2 regions of the Peribacillus sp. FSL R5-0717 genome follow, and region 1 is predicted to be linked to the other one. Evidence: predicted binding sites of a transcription regulator. Region 1 holds the regulator's gene; the other holds the start of a gene.
What was found. Region 1 encodes NrdR, which represses ribonucleotide reductase genes. Its sites were predicted from a motif close to AACACNATATATNGTGTT; they were not measured.
Positions count from the first base shown of each region.

Region 2: a site for NrdR is predicted at 2,726-2,743, ahead of NYE65_RS03215 (vitamin B12-dependent ribonucleotide reductase). Genes of this name have one in related genera too.

Region 1 covers NZ_JBBOOF010000001.1:1,020,718-1,031,062, reverse strand. Annotated here, with positions in the region: gene NYE65_RS05015 (glyceraldehyde-3-phosphate dehydrogenase) at 1-957, shown strand, start outside; gene speD (adenosylmethionine decarboxylase) at 1,313-1,693, shown strand; gene nrdR (transcriptional regulator NrdR) at 1,963-2,424, shown strand; gene NYE65_RS05000 (replication initiation and membrane attachment family protein) at 2,489-3,901, shown strand; gene dnaI (primosomal protein DnaI) at 3,888-4,826, shown strand; gene ytxC (sporulation protein YtxC) at 4,948-5,808, shown strand; gene thrS (threonine--tRNA ligase) at 6,199-8,130, shown strand; gene NYE65_RS04980 (hypothetical protein) at 8,237-8,407, shown strand; gene NYE65_RS04975 (GNAT family N-acetyltransferase) at 8,461-8,955, shown strand; ribosomal protein L20 leader region at 9,081-9,218, shown strand; gene infC (translation initiation factor IF-3) at 9,317-9,817, shown strand; gene rpmI (50S ribosomal protein L35) at 9,852-10,052, shown strand; gene rplT (50S ribosomal protein L20) at 10,088-10,345, shown strand, end outside.
Region 2 covers NZ_JBBOOF010000001.1:654,883-665,227, forward strand. Annotated here, with positions in the region: gene NYE65_RS03215 (vitamin B12-dependent ribonucleotide reductase) at 5-2,575, opposite strand; gene NYE65_RS03220 (lipoate--protein ligase family protein) at 2,963-3,799, opposite strand; gene NYE65_RS03225 (rhodanese-like domain-containing protein) at 4,001-4,384, shown strand; gene gcvPB (aminomethyl-transferring glycine dehydrogenase subunit GcvPB) at 4,523-5,980, opposite strand; gene gcvPA (aminomethyl-transferring glycine dehydrogenase subunit GcvPA) at 5,973-7,319, opposite strand; gene gcvT (glycine cleavage system aminomethyltransferase GcvT) at 7,337-8,443, opposite strand; glycine riboswitch at 8,584-8,667, opposite strand; glycine riboswitch at 8,671-8,758, opposite strand; gene NYE65_RS03245 (DEAD/DEAH box helicase) at 9,136-10,345, shown strand, end outside.

The DNA of each region.
Region 1 (10,345 bases):
GACATTGTTGCCATAAATGCAAGCTATCCAGCTGAAACTTTAGCACACTTACTAAAATATGATACGATACATGGTAAATTCGACGGTATCATTATAGCTGAAGATGATTCACTAGTAGTGAATGGCCGCCAAGTAAAACTAATAAATAACCGCGATCCAAAGCTATTGCCTTGGAAAGAGATGAACATAGATATTGTAATTGAAGCCACTGGCAAATTCAATGATCGTTCTAAAGCGGCTCTTCATTTAGACGCAGGAGCAAAAAGAGTAATATTATCAGCCCCGGGTAAAAATGAAGACGTTACCATTGTAATGGGAGTGAATCAGGAGGTGCTGGAAATTGACAAGCATTTCGTCATATCCAATGCATCTTGTACAACGAACTGCCTTGGACCTGTTGCAAAAGTGCTTGATGAAAAATTCGGCATAAACAACGGTTTAATGACAACGATACATTCTTATACAAATGATCAAAATAATATCGATAACCCGCACAAAGACTTGAGACGTGCCCGTGCCGCTGCGGAAAGCATGATTCCTACGACTACAGGAGCTGCAAAAGCCATCTCACTAGTGTTGCCGCAATTAAAAGGCAAACTTCATGGAATGGCGATACGCGTACCGACACCAAACGTATCTTTAGTCGATCTTGTTGTGGATTTAAACCGTGATGTCACGATTGAAGAAGTGAACCAAGCCTTCATCGACGCTTCAGAAAATGAACTCAAAGGAATCATGGAATTCACGATGGAACCTTTAGTTTCCAGTGATTTCAAAACGAATCCACACTCTGCAATCATCGATGGATTGACAACGATGATGATCGGGGACAGGAAAGTGAAGGTCCTTGCTTGGTATGATAATGAGTGGGGTTACTCTAACCGTGTAGTGGACCTTGTAAAATTGGTTGGCTCCGAGTTGAAAAAAATGTCCGAAGTCGAATTATCAGTAAAATAAAATGAAAAACCCGAGCCTGCTAAAATTTTTTAGCGGGCTATTTTTCATGCAGTGATCCATGAATTCCCGGCTGCTTTATGGCGCTGAATTAACAGAAGACGGAATTTGCTCCACATTGGAACCTTCGCTATTTCCCCATTACATATAAAGTTTATCTTTCCAAAAATTCAATTTGGAGTTGCAAAAAAAATTCAAACCATATATACTATGAATCGTGAACTTCTTCAAAACGGTTTGCATGATGGCTACTTAAAGGGTTAGGACCTCTTTGGACTAACTTTCCCCCGTGGTAGTTATCAGAACTTATTTTTAAATCATGGTAAGGGGGAAGCTTAATATGGAAACAGCTTACACTATGGAAACAATGGGTAGACATGTCATTTCTGAACTTTGGGGTTGTGACTTTGAAAAACTGAACAATATCGATTTAATTGAAAAGATTTTTGTTGACGCTGCTTTGAAATCAGGTGCAGAGGTACGAGAAGTTGCCTTTCACAAATTTGCTCCACAAGGAGTCAGCGGGGTTGTCATCATTTCTGAATCACACTTAACGATTCACAGTTTTCCAGAACACGGCTACGCGAGCATTGATGTCTATACATGCGGTAACTTGGATCCGAATATTGCGGCAGATTATATTGCAGAAGCTTTGAATGCGCAAACACGTGAAAACATAGAATTACCACGTGGATTAGGTCCTGTACAAATGAAAAAAGCCAATATAAGTGCCCTATAAAAAAATGTATACACAGAGATGCCATGGGTGCATCTCTTTTTTAATGCAATGAATCGGCAGTCTGATTCACTTTATTGGAGAGGATTGCCTTGTAGCACAATGCCCTTGGCAACGGTGCTTCAACGGCAGAACAAAAAGTGCCTGCTGCCGGAAGTTACACTTTTTACTTGTACTGTCCGTTCCTTTTAATATAAGATTAAGATAGAGAAGTAATTCCTTGGGGAACATTTAGATAGGGGAGTCCTACATAAAATACGGAGCTGATAATGATGAAATGCCCATCATGTCAATATAACGGAACAAGAGTGCTCGATTCCAGGCCAGTCGATGAAAGTAAATCGATTCGACGACGCCGTGAATGTGAGGCATGTGGTTTTCGATTCACGACATTTGAAAAGGTGGAGGAAACACCGCTTATTGTAGTGAAAAAGGGCGGGACACGTGAAGAGTTCAGTCGTGATAAAATCCTGCGTGGCTTAATCAGGGCTTGCGAAAAACGTCCGGTTCCCTTGAAAGAACTAGAGCAAATTACCAGTTATGTAGAAAAAGAACTACGCAACCAGGGCATATCGGAAGTGAAAAGCGACAGTGTCGGCGAAATGGTAATGGACAAGCTGGCAGAAGTCGATGAGGTTGCCTATGTAAGGTTCGCATCCGTCTATCGACAATTTAAAGATATCAATGTCTTTATTGATGAACTGAAAGATTTAATAAATAAAGAAAGAAAGTAGAGCTGAAGATTCACTTTGGCTCTTTTTTCACTACATCTTTTGAAAGGTTTGAATGGAGATGTCAATGCATTGGCAAGAATTGCTCCCAGCTGATTCATATTTGGTCTCATCTGCGGGGCTGCTTCATGATTATGATCGGAAAATACTTACCCGACTATATCAACCTCTTATTGGACCTATCTGCATTAGCCTGTATATGACGTTATGGAGTGAATTGGAGGAAAACAGGCTATGGTCGGAAACCTCCTCGCATTATCAATTAATGAATACCATCGGCCTTAAGTTAGGTGATATTTACGAAGCACGCCTTTTACTTGAAGGAATCGGCCTGTTGAATGTATATAAGAAATCGAAAAATGAAACGAAGGAATTCATTTATGAGTTAAACCCGCCGCTTTCACCCCAGCAGTTTTTCACGGATGGAATGCTGAATATTTACTTATACAAAAAAATCGGTAAAGCTCAATTCAACCGGTTAAAGAGGTTCTTTTGTGATGACCATATCTTAACCGATCAATATGAAGGTGTGACTAAATCTTTTGCGGAAGTATTCTCATCAGACCATTTGGACTCTTTATATGTAACGGATGAAGCGAAAAACGAATGGAAACCGGTGCCTGAACAGCAATACATCGATCGGGGAGAAGGCGTTGAGCCATCGGGGTTTGATGACTTATTCGATTTTGACCTTTTATTTGCCGGGATGAAATCCTCGATCGTGCCGAAAAAGGCTTTTACTCCTAAAATAAAAAGTACGATTGCCAAACTCGCTTTTTTATATGGCATTGATCCGCTGGAAATGCAAAAACTAGTAATGGATGCCGTTTCATTGGATGATGAGATTGATGAGGAATTGCTTAGAAAGGCGGCAAGGGACTGGTACCAGATCGAACGGCAGGCCGATATGCCTTCCCTTGTCAATCGAGTGCAGCCAATTCGTGAACGGACACAAAAAGAAGAACCGAAAACAAAGGAACAAGAGTTAATCCGTCATTTGGAGACGATTTCCCCGAGGGAGCGGCTGATGCAATTGTCTGGCGGTGCAGAGCCGTCAAGCGGTGATTTGAAAGTGGTTGAGGGCGTGATGATCAACCAAAAGCTGAATCCGGGTGTCGTCAATGTCTTGATTGAATATGTCATGCTCAAAACGGATATGAAGTTCACGAAGGGTTATGTGGAAAAGCTGGCAGGCCATTGGGCACGGCTAAAGGTCTCAACAGTCGTCGAGGCGATGGAACTGGCCAAAAATGAACATAGGAAATATCAGGACTGGGCTCAAGGAAGCAGGAATGCTGCGAAGGGCAGCCGGAAAAAGGCGATACGGGAAGAAGTGGTTCCTGAATGGCTTGAGAAAAAAGAAGAAGCACAGCAGGAGCAGAATGCGGATCAGCCTGAATTGGATGCCCAAAAACGCGAACTTCTGGAGAAATGGAAGCTGTGGAAAGCGGGAGGTGAAATGAACGATGGAAAAGATTAATAGGTCCCTTAATAAATTGGCCAATACAAATCAATTTCAACAACGTTATGAAAAGCTGAAACAGGAGATTTTTGAAAACGAACAGGTGCGGTTATTCATGAATGCCAACAGCTCGACGGTCACGAAGGAAATGATTGATAAAAACTTGGGGAAGCTTTATGAGTTCACTTCACAGAGCAATAAGTGTGATAAATGTCCGAGCTTGGATGGCTGCATCAATATGATGCAAGGGTATTATCCTAAATTGGTGGTGCAAGGAAAAGCCCTGAACCTGCATTATGAAGTCTGCCCGAGGAAATTGGCAGAGGATGAAAAGCGGAAACGGGAAAAGCTGATCCGCAGCCTGTATGTACCGAAGGATATTTTAAAGGCCAGCATTGAAGATTTTACCCAAACAGATAATGAAAACAAACGCTTGTCTGTCCTAAGTAAAGCGATGTCGTTCATTATGGAATATGAGCCGGGTAAAAGGCAAAAAGGCTTGTATATATATGGGAAATTCGGTGTTGGGAAAACGTACTTATTAGGTGCGATCGCCAATGAACTTGCAAAAAGGCAAATTTCCTCCCTTATAGTCTATGTACCTGACTATTTGAGGGAACTTAAGGGATCGATAGGTGATAATACGGTCAATGAAAAAATTGAAATGGTGAAAACGGCACCTATCCTCATGCTTGATGATATTGGAGCGGAATCCATGACGAGCTGGGGACGCGATGAGGTTTTTGGTCCGATTTTGCAATTTAGGATGCTGGAAAACCTGCCGACATTTTTCACTTCGAATTTTGACTTGAATGGCCTGGAGAACCACCTGACCTTTTCACAGCGCGGTGAGAAAGAAGAAGTGAAGGCGGCCCGGGTACTGGAAAGAATTCAATATTTAGCCGAGCCGGTCAAGCTTGATGGCGTGAATCGGAGAAGATGAAGAAAAGTGGTCTCTTAATGGAGGTCACTTTTTTCTTCTTACAAGGCCCATCCTACTTCTAAACACGTCCCCATCCCCATATACATGAAAAAAGAAGCAAGGGGGAAGGGGGGATGTCGTAGTGCAAATTTTGTTTCAAAACGATTCAGAGGCATTGAAATTACTGAATTTCGTTTCTGTCCATCCACTGGGGGCAGAATTTCAAGCATATATTCGATTTATTCCGCAACAAGGCATGCATGTGGATATGACGGAATCTTCAGGTGATGAATGGCTAATTCTGCTTCGTGATGCATTCCATTCTTTTTTATTGGAAGAAAAGACGCTTCCTGTTCTGGAGCAAATTATAGTCGGTAAATTTTTTTATAGGGAACGGGAAGAAATTGAAGCCATCATTGAAATTGCATCATCCATCATCGAGGCGGAAAGAGCCAGGAATCAAGATGGAGCATTCAGTACGGAGAAACGATTGATTGAGGAAGGACTTCAAAGCATCTTGGCTGGAAAGGTATCTTTTTCATTCGATTCTTTTACGACCTTCCGTTTAAAATCGTTTCAGCACACTTTGGAAAAGTATGTCGTCAAGGCGATTGATGAATATAAGCTGGAACAGGACTATCAAAATTTCATTGCTACGCTCCGTGATTGCCTTCAAGGGCAGGAGTCGAAATTAAGAAAGCTTCACCTGGTCAACCGGGACGGTTTTCACTTCTATGATCAGAAATTCAGCAAACTCGACCGTCCAAAAATCAATAGTATGATTGACAGGAGGCTTCTTGCCAAAAGCTCACTTTTTCTCGATACGGTGATACTTGCCCCGCTTTTATCGATTGCTCCTGAAAACTTGTGCATCTATACCGATGACAAGGAAGAGGGGCTCATTCAGACCATTTCAAGGATTTTCGAAGAACGGGCGACCATTTTACCACTTTCGTCATTTTCTATGCAGTTGAATGAACTTTCGTGGAAAAAAGAAAATTAACCTTGATTTTCACCGTATAACAAATTATAATTTCCTACATACTATTAAAAAACTAAAAGTTATGATGAGGACAAGGGTATTCTAGTTGCCGATTATCAGAGAGGGAAGCCAACAGGCTGTAAGCTTCCTATTCGCATGGAACACTTACCACCTTTAAACTTCGGCTCGGAAAGCAGGCATTCTGCGAATATGAGCTGACGGGAAGCTGCCGTTACCAAGTTACAAGTGCCATTTTGCCGTGAAAAGCAAGCTGGAACGAGGGTGGAACCGCGGGTTAATGATATTTATTACTAAGCTCGTCCCTGTTTTATACAGGGGCGGGCTTTTTTGTGTTGTAATGGAATCAAAAACCTGTAATTTGTTCGAACAAATAAGAAGGAGTGAAACTGAATGTCAGAACTACTGAAAATATCTTTTCCTGACGGAGCGGTCAAAGAGTTTGCTAAAGGCACAACAACTGAAGACATCGCTGCGTCCATCAGTCCTGGTTTAAGGAAAAAATCCATTGCCGGAAAATTCAATGGTGAATTATATGATTTAAAACGTCCGATTGAACAAGATGGTACAATCGAAATCGTCACACAGGACGCAGCGGATGCTCTTGAAGTATTGCGTCACAGTACAGCGCACTTGATGGCACAAGCGATCAAACGTTTGTACAAAAACGCTAAATTCGGCGTAGGGCCAGTCATTGAGGGCGGCTTTTACTATGATATGGATCTAGAGGAATCATTGACTCCTGAAGACCTTCCATTGATTGAAAAAGAAATGAAGAAAATCGTCAACGAAAACTTGGCAATCTCCCGCATCGAAGTGAGTCGTGATGAAGCGATTTCCCGTTTTAAAGAAATCGGCGACGAGTATAAATTGGAGTTGATCGATGCGATTCCTGCCGATCAGCAGGTAACACTTTATGAGCAAGGGGAATTCTTTGATCTTTGTCGTGGAATTCATGTTCCATCAACTGGGAAAATCAAAGAATTCAAGCTATTGAGCATCGCTGGAGCATACTGGAGGGGCGATAGCAAAAACAAAATGCTTCAACGCATTTACGGTACGGCTTTCTATAAAAAAGAAGATTTGGCCGAACACCTGCGTCTCCTTGAAGAAGCCAAGGAACGTGACCATCGTAAAATCGGCAAAGAATTGAACTTGTTCATGAGCTCACAGAAAGTGGGGCAAGGGCTGCCGATGTGGTTGCCAAAAGGCGCGACAATTCGCCGTACAATCGAAAGATATATCGTGGATAAGGAAGAACGTTTAGGTTATGACCATGTCTACACACCTGTAATGGGAAGCGTGGACCTTTATAAAACATCCGGACACTGGGATCATTATCAAGACGGCATGTTCCCGGTCATGGAGATGGAAAACGAACAGCTTGTCCTGCGTCCGATGAACTGTCCGCATCACATGATGGTCTATAAAAACAGCATCCACAGCTACCGCGAACTGCCAATCCGGATTGCCGAGCTAGGCTTGATGCACCGCTATGAAATGTCAGGTGCCCTTTCAGGCCTTCAGCGTGTACGTGGGATGACATTGAATGATGCGCACATTTTCGTTCGCCCCGACCAAATCAAAGAAGAGTTCAAGCGTGTTGTGAACCTTGTTCTGGAAGTTTATAAAGATTTCGATATCAAGGATTATTCATTCCGTCTGTCTTATCGCGATCCTCAGGATACAGAAAAATACTTCGATGATGATGACATGTGGGAAAAAGCGCAAAGCATGTTAAAAGGCGCCATGGATGAGCTTGGTCTTGATTACTTTGAAGCGGAAGGTGAAGCGGCATTCTACGGTCCTAAGCTTGATGTTCAGGTGCGTACTGCCTTAGGGAAAGATGAAACGCTTTCCACTGTTCAGCTTGATTTCTTGCTTCCTGAACGTTTTGACCTCAATTACGTCGGTGAGGACGGCAAGCAGCACCGTCCGGTTGTTATCCACCGCGGCGTCGTTTCCACAATGGAACGTTTTGTCGCTTACTTGATTGAAGAATACAAGGGGGCATTCCCTACTTGGCTTGCACCTATCCAAGCACAAGTGATCCCGGTCTCACCTGAAGTGCACTTGGATTATGCGAAAGAGGTACAGGAAAAACTTAAAGCGCAAGGCATTCGTGTCGATCTGGACACACGTGACGAGAAAATCGGTTACAAAATCCGTGAAGCGCAAATGCAAAAAATCCCGTACATGCTGGTCGTTGGAGACAATGAAGCCAAAGAAGGCAGCGTGAATGTACGTAAATACGGTGAACAAAAATCCGAAACGATCGCATTTGAAGATTTCGTTTCAGCGATTAAGGCGGAAGTGAGCCGTTAACAGCAAAAAGAGGGGCACATATAGTTGTGTCCCTCTTTTTAATCATGGCATGATAAAATGAAACCATCATGTGAAAATATGTACAGCAATGAAAAGGAGGGGCAGCATGAAAAAGAAATTTACTTATCTATTCGGACCGACATTCCTTGTCATCATCATCTTATTGTTATTGGATGATTATCGACAATATGCCATCGTCCCGGTTCTGTTTTTTTGGATAGCGCTATTTTCTTGGGACGCCATTGAGAAAAAGAAAAAGGCGAAAGAAAACTCTTAGCATTTGATCGCTTCGATCAGTATAGACTGTAACCAAAGGGGGAATGGGGATAAATGGAGATTAGAAAGGCTTCAAGGAAAGACGCGGGTAACCTGGCTGCTCTGTTCAATCATGTTGAAGATTCCGGGTATATGCTGTTTAACCCTGGGGAAAGAAAAGCTACGGCAAAACAAATGGAAAAGCAATTGGAGCAAATCGAAAAAAATCCCCCTTCCATTGTCCTCGTTTCCGCTAGCGGCCATGAGTTGAAAGGTTATTTAATCTTATTGGGCAATCAAATGGGCCGAACGAGGCATTCCGCCAAAATCGTCATCGGCATCCATGAACAGGACAGAGGAAAAGGCATCGGTACGAAGCTATTTCAGAAAATGGAGGAGCATGCACGGACAAACGAAATACGGCGCCTGGAATTGTCCGTCATCGGAAACAACGCCCCTGCGCTTTCCTTATATCGAAAGATGGGTTTTGAAAAGGAAGGAATAAAGCGGGAATCACTGTTTTTGGATGGAAAGTATCATGATGAATATTTTTTGTCCAAATTACTTTAAAAAACGTATTGTCAAATAACTGAATGTCTGATAATATTAATTTTGTTGTAAAAAACGAATAAATTAGCATTTGACAAGTCATCAGTGTTTATGATATATTTCTAAAGTGAATTGAATACGTGTTTGAGGAAAAGAAGAAGCACCCGCTTCTCACCTGGTTGACGCAAACAATGCAGTTAACAGGTCATGATTTGATTATTTGGATCTTTCTGAATGAGTCTATCAAGTGTGGGTGCAACATGCATCCACACTTTTTTATTATGATTATATCCTGTAAGCGAGTTGTGAGCGTGACCGAATTTATTCAAATATTCGTATTCGCCAATATCTTTGGAGGTGGCTAACTATTAGTAAAGACGCGATGGTAAACGAGGGCATCCGAGCCCGTGAAGTTCGTCTTATTGACCAAAACGGAGAACAACTTGGAATTAAAACGAAATTCGAAGCATTGGAAATTGCCGCTCGTGTAAATCTTGATCTAGTTTTAGTTGCTGCAAATGCAAAGCCTCCGGTAGCCCGGATCATGGACTACGGAAAACACCGCTTCGAGCAGCAAAAGAAAGACAAGGAAGCACGTAAAAATCAAAAAGTCATCAGTCTGAAAGAGGTTCGTTTGAGCCCGACGATTGAAGAGCATGATTTCAATACGAAGCTTCGCAACGGTATTAAATTCCTTGAAAAAGGCGATAAAGTAAAAGCTTCTATCCGATTCAAAGGACGTGCCATTACGCATAAGGAAATTGGTCAACGTGTACTCGTTCGTTTTTCTGAAGCATGTAAAGAAGTGGCTACAATCGAGCAACACCCAAAAATGGACGGGCGCAGCATGTTCATTATCTTAGCACCGAAAAACGAAAAGTAATTGTAAAGTAATTTGTAATGAGGAGGAATACCTTATGCCTAAAATGAAAACTCACCGCGGATCTGCTAAACGTTTCAAAAAGACTGGATCCGGCAAACTTAAGCGTTCTAACGCTTACACAAGCCATTTATTTGCTAACAAATCTACTAAGCAAAAGCGTAAGCTTCGCAAAGCTAGCCTTGTAAGCAAAGGTGACTTCAAACGTATTCGTCATATGCTAGACAACATTAAATAAGTTCGATTTATCGAGTTAAATAGGAGGGAAATAACATGCCACGTGTAAAAGGCGGTACTGTTACTCGCAAACGTCGTAAAAAGGTAATAAAATTAGCTAAAGGTTACTATGGCGCGAAACATATTCTTTTCAAAGTAGCTAACCAACAAGTAATGAAGTCAGGAAACTATGCTTTCCGTGACCGTCGTCAAAAGAAACGTGATTTCCGCAAACTTTGGATCACTCGTATCAACGCTGCAGCACGCATCAACGGTCTTTCTTACAGCCGTTTAATGCATGGCCTAAAGCTTGCT
Region 2 (10,345 bases), 370 kb from region 1:
CAGCTTATAGCCCGCATTTCAATTGCGCTCCGCAATTCGTGCACGTATTGCATCCGCCCATTTCCTGAACTTCACCCTTACGGCATACGGGGCAAGTGTTACCCACTTCCGAACCAATTGTAACATTCGTCGAACGCAGCTCATTTATCGTATCGACCAATACAACTTTTTTCTTTTCTTCCACATCTGTCAATTCATCCATTTCAAGCTGCTCGTCCATTTGGTTTTCTTCCGCTTTGAGCGTAAGGACCTGACTGTCACGGCTTCCATCCACATATACCGTTCCGCCTTTTGCTCCGCCTTTGTATAGACGTTCATATACCTTTTCAACTTGTTCGACAGTATATCCTTTTGGGGCATTGACCGTCTTGCTGATCGAGCTGTCAATCCAGCGTTGAATGATGCATTGAACATCAGCATGTGCTTCTGGAGCTAATTCCATAGCGGAAATGAACCATTTTGGAAGCTCTTCTGTATCGGCTTCTGGATGGCGATCCAAGTATTCCTGTACAATGTCAGCCTTAACTTCAATGAATTTACCAAGACGGCCGCTGCGGAAATACGTGAAGGAGAAATACGGTTCAAGACCTGTTGATACCCCAACCATCGTTCCTGTACTTCCCGTAGGAGCCACTGTCAATAAATGAGAGTTACGGATACCATGTGCAGCAACACTTTCCCTGATATCTTTTGGCATTTTTTCCATAAATCCGGTTTGTGTGAAACGTGTTCTAAGCTCATTGGTTTCTTTGTCCGTTGACCCGATCAGGAACGGGAAACTGCCTTTTTCTTTAGCAAGTTCCACCGAAGCCCTGTAAGCTGTGGTCGCAATCGTTTCAAACACCTTGTCAACCAGGATATTTCCTTCTTCAGAGCCATATTCCGTTTCACAGTAGATCAATAGGTCATGCAGACCCATTACACCTAGTCCAACCCGTCGCTCGCCCAGTGCCTGTTTTTTGTTTTCATCCAAGAAATAAGGAGTTGCGTCAATGACATTGTCCTGCATGCGCACACCGACTTCAACTGTCTGCTTAAGTTTCTCGAAATTAACCGTTTTACTTTCTTTATCAGCCATTTCAGCCAGATTGACAGCAGCAAGGTTACATACTGAATATGGAGCCAATGGCTGTTCTCCACAAGGGTTCGTGGCTACGACCTGTTGACCGTATGCTTTGGCATTCGTCATTTCATTTGCATTATCGATAAAGAAAATACCTGGTTCAGCAGAATATGTTGCACAAATGTTTATTAAGTTCCAAAGCTCTTTAGCCCGGATTTTACGGTAAACACGGACTTTATGACCCATTTTCTCCCATTCGCGAACATCGCCGACATTATGCCATTCTTCATTGTAAATGGCCATTTCTTCGGCATTATAGCTTTCAACATCAGGAAAACGCAATTCATATTCCGCATCTTGTTCAGCCGCTTCCATAAATTCCTTGGTCAGGCAAATGGAGATATTGGCTCCAGTCAAGAAATCCGAATTATGGACACTGTATGTTCCGCCTGTACGGATCTTTTCCTCTGCATCCCTAATGATTTTCTCGCTGAACCCGCCTTGGCCAGGAATCTCCTTATAATTGATGATTCCTTGATACATAGCCGTTTCCTGTTCCGTGTGCGGCGTGAATTTCAATTTATCCGTGGCATATTTCTTGATGGCTTCATCTTTAGTGTTTTCCACTAGGTAACGCAAAATCCTTGGATTTTGCATTTTGGAAATGATGAACTCTGCAATATCGGGATGCCAATCAGCAAGCATGATCATTTGCGCGCCTCGTCTGCTGCCGCCCTGTTCAACAAGATGCGTCAGTTTTGCAATATCGTCAAGCCATGAAACTGAACCCGAGGATTTTCCATTTACCCCTTTTGCCAGAGTGTTTCTTGGACGCAGTGTCGATCCGTTCGTACCCACTCCGCCGCCGCGGCTCATGATTTCCATCACTTGTTTCCTATGTTCTGAAATACCTTCACGTGAATCCGGTACGAATGGCATTACATAGCAGTTGAAATAAGTAACATCCGTATTGGAACCTGCACCGTATAATACTCGGCCTGCCGGGACGAAATTAAGGTTCTTTAATTCTTCATAGAATTTATTGAACCATTCCGTTCTTTTTTCTTCCGTGGTTTCCACTGATGCCAATCCCGTTGCATTACGTTTCGCAATTTGTTCATAGTATATTTCAAGAGGCTTTTCGATTATATCCAACGGACGGTTTACAATTCCCGTCTCAACTTCTTCCGGATTATCCAATACGCCACGGAATTCTTCATCCACCAATACCTTGGCCTTTTTGGTTTCCCAATCAATTTCAACGATGTAGCCGAGACCCCTTGCCGGGAATTTCGGATCTTCCTTAATCGTCAACACGACGAAATCGCCTGCCGAGAGTGTGATTTTTTCAGTATCCTTAAAAGAATAGCGGTCAAGCATGACTAGACGGGACACTCCCTTATGCGCCATTTTCATATCAGCAGTTACAGGGTGAACCTGGGGAAATAAAGAAATATCCTTATTCAACCTTTCTAGATCAACCTTTAAAGCTTCTTTTATTACAACCGACATAATTCCCTCTCCTTTATATGTTTCATGATCCGTTCTTGCTGCCGCAAAAATCCTTATGTAGCCTTACATGTCCGTTTCGCTTAACAAGTACCCTAAATTTATCACAGCGAAACTCAAAAATCAACATATAGTGTCGCATTAAATATTTCAACCACTATATATTGTGTTTGTTTTGAATAACTTTTAATTTTGTCAAACGTTAAATCAATTAATATAGTTAGCAAAAGGGAGGAAAATGTCGATTTATAATAATTTTTCATCAGATTTCAATTAATTTGGACCTTGCTTTTTCCCCATCCCTTTTAGGGCTTATCCCTGCAAGGGATGTGTTATTCGGTCAAACAAATCTGAAAAAACTTTTTATTATCCACTCTAATTATGCTTCCTCTATCTCATGAAATTCCATTCATCGCTTTCATATTTGCTTTCTGCAATTGCCTTCACTTCCAGCAATTGCTTTTCGGTGAGGACATATGGCTCTAAATCGACCGAAAGTCCTTCGGCAAAACCTTTTTCGAAAGCTTCTTTCGCTTCAGGGATGGTTATCTTTCTCCCGGCAATGTCATTCATGGCCACAGCTTTGTTTTTTAAGTTTTTTTGCATTCTCTCTTTAACCCTGTCATTAGAGAATTTAAATACGCTAAAGAGCTTATCATCATCAAGCTCAAGCAAAATGGACCCGTGCTGAAGGATGACGCCTTTTTGCCTGGTTTGAGCACTGCCAGCGACCTTCCTGCCCTCAACGACCAGTTCATACCAGCTAGGTGCATCAAAGCAGACGGAAGACCTGGGCGATTTTAAAGCCGCTTTTTCCTGTTCGCTTCGAGGCACGGCAAAATAAGCATCCAATCCAAGATTCCTGAACCCCATCAATATTCCTTCAGAAATGACACGATAAGCTTCAGTAACGGTGGTTGGCATTCCCGGATAGGATTCTGGAACGATTACACTATAAGTCAATTCATGTTCGTGCAGTACCGCTCGTCCTCCTGTCGGCCTGCGAACAAAACCAAGGCCCTGCCTTTTGACCTCTTCCAGATCAATCTCCGCTTCTGCCTTTTGAAAATAACCGATCGACAATGTCGCTGGATCCCAGCCGTAAAAGCGTATGATCGGCGGAATTTCCCCTTTGCTTTGCCAGTTTAACAGGGCTTCGTCCAGCGCCATATTAAAAGCCGGTGAACAATACCCCGAATCTATAAAACCCCATTTTTCTTTAGTCATCCTTACCCCTCATTTCGATAGACGTTTTTCAATCCCCCACAAAAAACTCACATGTAGTAGTTTAACAGACTTTAACACTCTAAAAAAGAAAGTGCTATCAAGTCATGAAGAATTTGATGAAAATTCTTTTTGATTATTGGGTAAAGCAATTATATAATAAAGATTGTCTGTATTCGTTAAGGTAGAAGGGAGTTTTTATGTTTGGAAATATTATATACACTGCTCATCATCCTCGGAGTGGTTATTGCGTATTCACTTTTTAATTGGTACCGCCAGCGTAAAATCGTTAAAACACTAACACAGGACGAATTTATCGCCAACTACAGAAAAGTGCAGCTAATTGATGTGCGGGAACCGAATGATTTCGAAAATGGTCATATCTTAGGCGCAAGAAACATCCCTATGACTCAAATGAAAACCCGCTTGGTCGAAATTAGGCCGGACAAGCCTGTATATTTGTACGCTCAAAGCGAAATCATCAGCGGCAGAGCTGCAGCCATGCTATACAAAAAGGGCTACAGGGAACTTTTTCACTTAAAGGGCGGTTTCAAGATGTGGACCGGGAAAATCAAAGCAAAGAAATAAGACCCATCTCGGCATGGGCTCTTTTTAATTCCATAGCTCAAGTAAAAAAAAGTCAACAGTTGGACTTTAATGGAATCTTACATAAACATGAAAAATCCCCGCCGGAAGGCAGGGATTTTTTTCGTGTAAGCTACTAATCTAGGCTTGATAACGCAAAATGGGTTTTCTTGCAGCAAGTGTTTCATCAAGCCGCTTTATAACGGTTGTATGCGGAGCTTCCTGAACGATTTCCGGGGTTTCTTCCGCTTCCTTGGCAATCTGGATCATCGCATCGATGAACGCATCCAGCGTTTCTTTTGACTCGGTTTCAGTCGGTTCTATCATCATTCCTTCTTCCACGTTCAACGGGAAGTAAATGGTTGGAGGATGATACCCGAAATCCAGCAATCTTTTAGCTATATCGAGAGTCCTTACCCCCAATTTCTTTTGCCGCCGTCCGCTTAATACGAATTCATGCTTACAATGACGATTATATGGTAAGTCAAAATAAGGTTCCAACTTGCGCATCATATAATTGGCATTGATGACCGCGTTCTCTGTGACGGCTTTAAGGCCATCAGGACCCATTGAACGGATGTACGTATATGCCCTCACGTTTATTCCGAAATTACCATAATAAGGTTTTACCCTGCCAATGGATTGCGGACGATCATAATCAAGGACGAATTGCTCACCTTGCTTGACTATAAGAGGTTTAGGCAAGTAAGGAATCAAGTCGGACTTCACACCTACAGGACCAGAACCCGGGCCGCCGCCTCCATGCGGGCCTGTGAATGTTTTATGGAGATTTAAATGAACCACATCAAAGCCCATGTCACCCGGTCGTGCTTTTGATAGGACTGCATTCAGATTCGCTCCATCATAATAAAGCTTCCCACCTGCGTCATGGACAAGTTGTGCCATTTCCAAAATATTTTCTTCAAACAATCCCAATGTATTGGGGTTCGTCAGCATCAAGGCCGCCGTATCAGGTCCGACAACCCGTTTTAAATCTTCAAGGTCGACTAACCCATTTTCATCGGACTTCACTGTAATCGTTTCAAGTCCGGCAACAGTGGCAGAGGCAGGATTCGTACCATGGGCCGAATCAGGTACAATCACTTTCGTCCGTTCTGTATCTCCATTCGCTTCGTGAAAAGCGCGAATCATCATCAACCCTGTCCATTCACCGTGGGCACCTGCTGCAGGCTGTAATGTCACTTGGTCCATCCCGGTGATTTCCGTTAAGTGTTCCTGCAAATCAAATAATAGTCCCAATGCTCCTTGTACAGTAGCGGGATCTTGATATGGATGGATATGGGCAAAACCGTTGAAACGTGCCACATTTTCATTTATTTTCGGATTATATTTCATCGTGCATGAACCAAGCGGATAAAAACCCGAATCCACCCCATGATTCCGTTTGGAAAGTGCAGTATAGTGACGCATGATATCCAGTTCGGACACCTCAGGAAGCTTTGCCTCTTCTTCACGGATGTAGTCGGCAGGAAGAATTTCTTCGAGCGGAATAGTTGCAACATCCATTTCTGGCAGACTGTACCCGATCCGGCCGGAAGTACTGATTTCAAAAATGAGTGATTGATCTTGATTATTCATGTTGATCCCCCAATTCCTGCGCAAGTGCATCAATTTCTTCTTTTGTTCTTAGTTCAGTTACCGCAACCAGCATATGGTCTTTCAATTCAGGATAAACCGTTCCTAAATCGAAGCCGCCGATCATCCCTTTTTCAAAAAGGTTTTTATTGACCTCTGAAAACGGAGCAGGCAGTTTAATGACAAATTCATTAAACGAAGGACCGTCGAAAATCACTTCCACCCCTTTTGCCATAATTGCTTTTTTCGCATAATGTGCTTTTTGAATATTTTGCACGGCCATTTCTTTGACACCCTTTTTCCCAAGCGCGGTCATTGCAACAGAAGCTGCCAAGGCATTCAAAGCTTGATTGGAACAAATGTTGGATGTGGCTTTGTCACGGCGAATGTGCTGTTCACGGGCTTGAAGCGTCAGGACAAACCCTCTTTTTCCATTCTCATCGACCGTTTGACCGACGAGTCTGCCCGGAACTTTCCGTACAAGTTTATTAGTAACCGCAAAATATCCACAATGAGGGCCACCGAATGCCGCTGGAATGCCGAATGGCTGAGCATCCCCCGTTACGATATCTGCACCGAGTGCACCAGGGGATGTCAAAGCTCCCAATGCAAGCGGATTACTGGAAACGATAAACATGGACTTGACGCCATGAATGATTTCTTCCATTTCTTTCAATGGCTCGATCCGGCCAAAAAAGTTCGGGTATTGCACGATCACTCCGGCAATGTCATCATTCGCCAATTCCCTTAAAGCAGCTAAGTCCGTCACACCGTCTTTATGAGGAATTTCGATCACTTCCACGCGTTGCCCTTTTGCATATGTCTTCACAACTTCTCTTGATTCAGGATGAACGGTTCCTGAAATGAGAATCTTCTTCCGCCTTGTCTGTCCTGAAGCAAGCATCGCTGCTTCAGCCAGCGCCGTCCCGCCGTCATACATGGAGGAGTTAGCCACATCCATGCCCGTCAATTCACATATCATCGTTTGATATTCAAAGATTGCTTGAAGCTCGCCCTGTGAAATTTCAGGCTGATACGGTGTATACGCCGTATAAAACTCAGAACGGGAAAGAACATGATCGACGATGACCGGCGCGTAATGGTCATAGACACCCGCACCAAGGAAGGAAGCATAATTTTTAAGGTCCGCATTCTTTGCAGCAAGCCTTGATAATTCTTTCATTAATGCAGGTTCCGATTTAGCAGGCTTGATATCGTATTCTCCTTGAAAACGAACGCTTTCAGGGATATCATTGAAAAGTTCTTCAGCAGCGGATACCCCTATCGCTTCCAGCATTTCTTGTTTATCTTGCTCTGTCATGGGTAAATAACGATGTTTCATCTAATGACCATTCCCCTCTATTTACGTGGTTTTTTATAAAAAGGTGTTTGTATTATAACGGCTTTCAAACGTTTGGAACGGATTTCCACTTCGACTTCCGCATCCAGCACCGAAAATTCCTTATCGATAAGTACCAATCCAACGTTTTTCTTCAATGTTGGCGATTGGGTACCAGTCGTGACCTCGCCAATGACTTCATCTCCGCTGTAGACCTTATACCCATGACGTGGAATGCCACGGTCAATCATTTCAATTCCCACAAGCTTCCGGGGAGCCCCTTTTTCCTTTTGCTCAGCAAGAACGGCTTTCCCGAAAAAATCAACTTCCTTATCCACTTTTACTGCAAAACCAATCCCGGCTTCTATCGGGGTGATGTCCGCCGAAAGCTCCTGCCCATACAGCGGCAGTTTCGCTTCAAAACGCAGGGTATCACGAGCACCTAAACCAATCGGCTGAACCCCCTCTTCCTTACCGGCATCCATAATCGCCTTCCAGAGGGCAGGACCATTTTTACTGTCGCTATATATTTCAAAACCATCTTCACCAGTGTATCCAGTACGGGATACCAGCGTGGAGATACCGTTAATCATGACATTATCCTTGAACCTGAAAAATCCAATTTCACTTAAGTCAGTACTTCCGGATAGTTTTTGTAATATCTTCTCTGCAGCTGGTCCTTGAAGTGCCAGCTGTGTATAGTCACTTGATACATTCGTAATTTGCGCATCTTCCGTTAAATTAGCTTGCAGCCAATTGAAATCTTTTTCTGTATTCGCTGCATTGACCACGAGCAGATAGTCGTCCTCAGCCCTTTTATACACGATAAGATCATCAACCGTGCCTCCGTTTTCATAACACATGGCGGTATATTGGGCACCGCCCTGTTGCAGCTTTGATATATCATTGGTCAGCATCTTCTGTAAAAAGGAAAGGCTCCCAGGCCCCTTAACATCGACTTCCCCCATATGGGAAACATCAAATAACCCCGCTTTTGTCCGTACGGCTTCATGTTCATCCTTTATACCCGAAAATTGGACAGGAAGTTCCCAGCCGCCAAAATCAATCGTTTTACCTCCGTATTCACGATAAATCTCAAATAGTGGTGTTCTTTTTAAATTGGTCAAAAAATGACCCCCTTCAGATTTTTTTAAAAATTAATTGGCTTCATTATCAAAAGCTTCTTGTCATTACGCATCAGATATATCCTGATTCATGATGTGAAAAAAGCACAAAAAAGGACAGAGAAAGCCCGTTTGAGCTTTTTCTCTGTCCTGAAACCTGAAAGTTTACCTATGTAATAGGTTTTCCCCTTTGGTGGCCGTCCCATAACGGGCGGCGCTCTCCAGAGTTGCGTCCAATAAGAGTTCTTTTGCCTGAGAGATTCACTGCTAAGTTTGCTCCTTCGGCGCTACATCCGTAGTCTCTCCCCTTATCTTCACCCGCATATAAATGGTCTACCATTGAAAGGAAGCGGATAAGCCCCAAGCATCGGTAAAACCTATGAGCATAAATGGAATGCATTCTCTGCCAATTCTCCTAAAACTTCAGAAACCGTTTGACTGATCTCCTTCAGTAATCTTGGATAAATTAGGAGCCTATAGCCCATACTAAGAAAACGCGAACTGCAAAATCGATGTACAAAAATTCTTTGTAGCGTTTGGAAATTGGAATTTTCTAAATATACTTATATCCTACCCTAAGAAACTTATCTCTGCAATATTTTTTGAAAAAGAAATATTTTTCTTACTTCACATATGAAATGTTCGGGTTTTGACCTTATATTAAGGAAATTATGATTTAAGAGGGAGTTATTTCTATGAAAATCAATATATCCTTCAATTCTGAATGGAATGACGAGTTTCTGCAAAAGATGGAAAATGACGGTCCATGGGGAAATTGGGAGCTTTATAAGTTGGCGGTTCAAATGGAGGAAAACCTTATCATCCCTGATTTTGAAGGTTTACAGGCGCCCAAGCACCTTCCTCAGCTAACCCCGCTTCCCCATCAATTGGAAGCGGCGAAGCAAGTAGTGGAAAAGATGAATGGAAAAGCCATTTTGGCTGATGAGGTAGGGCTGGGAAAAACAATTGAAGCAGGCTTGATCCTAAAAGAGTATATGATTAGGGGCCTTGTAAAAAAAGTATTGATCCTTGTTCCGGCTTCCCTTGTCACACAATGGGCATTTGAATTGAATACCAAGTTTCATATTCCGGCAGTCGTTCAGAGAAAAAGTTATGTCTGGGACTCCTGTGATGTGGTCATTTCATCCATTGATACAGCGAAACGCGCTCCACATCGAGATATCATCTTTACTCAGGAATATGACTTCATCATTATTGATGAAGCTCATAAACTTAAAAATAATAAGACGAAGAACTATGAATTCGTCCAAAATCTGAAAAAGAAATTTTGTTTACTCCTGACAGCCACTCCGATTCAAAATAAAGTCGAGGAGATATTCCACCTCGTTTCGTTATTGAAACCGGGCCACTTGGGAAATGCTTCGCTCTTTTCGGAAAAGTATAAAGGGAAAGGCCGGAACATCATTGAAGATGAACACCTAAAGGAACTGGTCAACACTGTCATGATTCGAAACCGGAGGGCCGATACTGGCATCGAATGGACAAAACGGCATGTAGAAACCATCACCATTGAATTTTCTCCAACGGAACAAGCATTGTATGATGCTGTTTCCAAATTCAAGCCAATTTCGGATGGATCAAAAGGAAGCGCGTTTTCGGCTCTCACTCTCCAAAGGGAAGCATGCAGCAGCAGAGAGGCTGTCTTTTATACATTAAAGAATATGAGAGATAAATACGATCAGCCTTCCCCTGATTTTTTGGCAAAGCTTGATGATTTATTTACTAAAGTGAATGAAACGGTCCAGAACTCAAAGGCTGAAAAAGCTTTGGAACTGATCAAGAAAATTGATGACAAAGTGATTATCTTTACGGAATATAGGGCGACTCAACTATATCTCCAATGGTACCTACAGCAGAATGGAATTTCTTCTGTTCCTTTCAGAG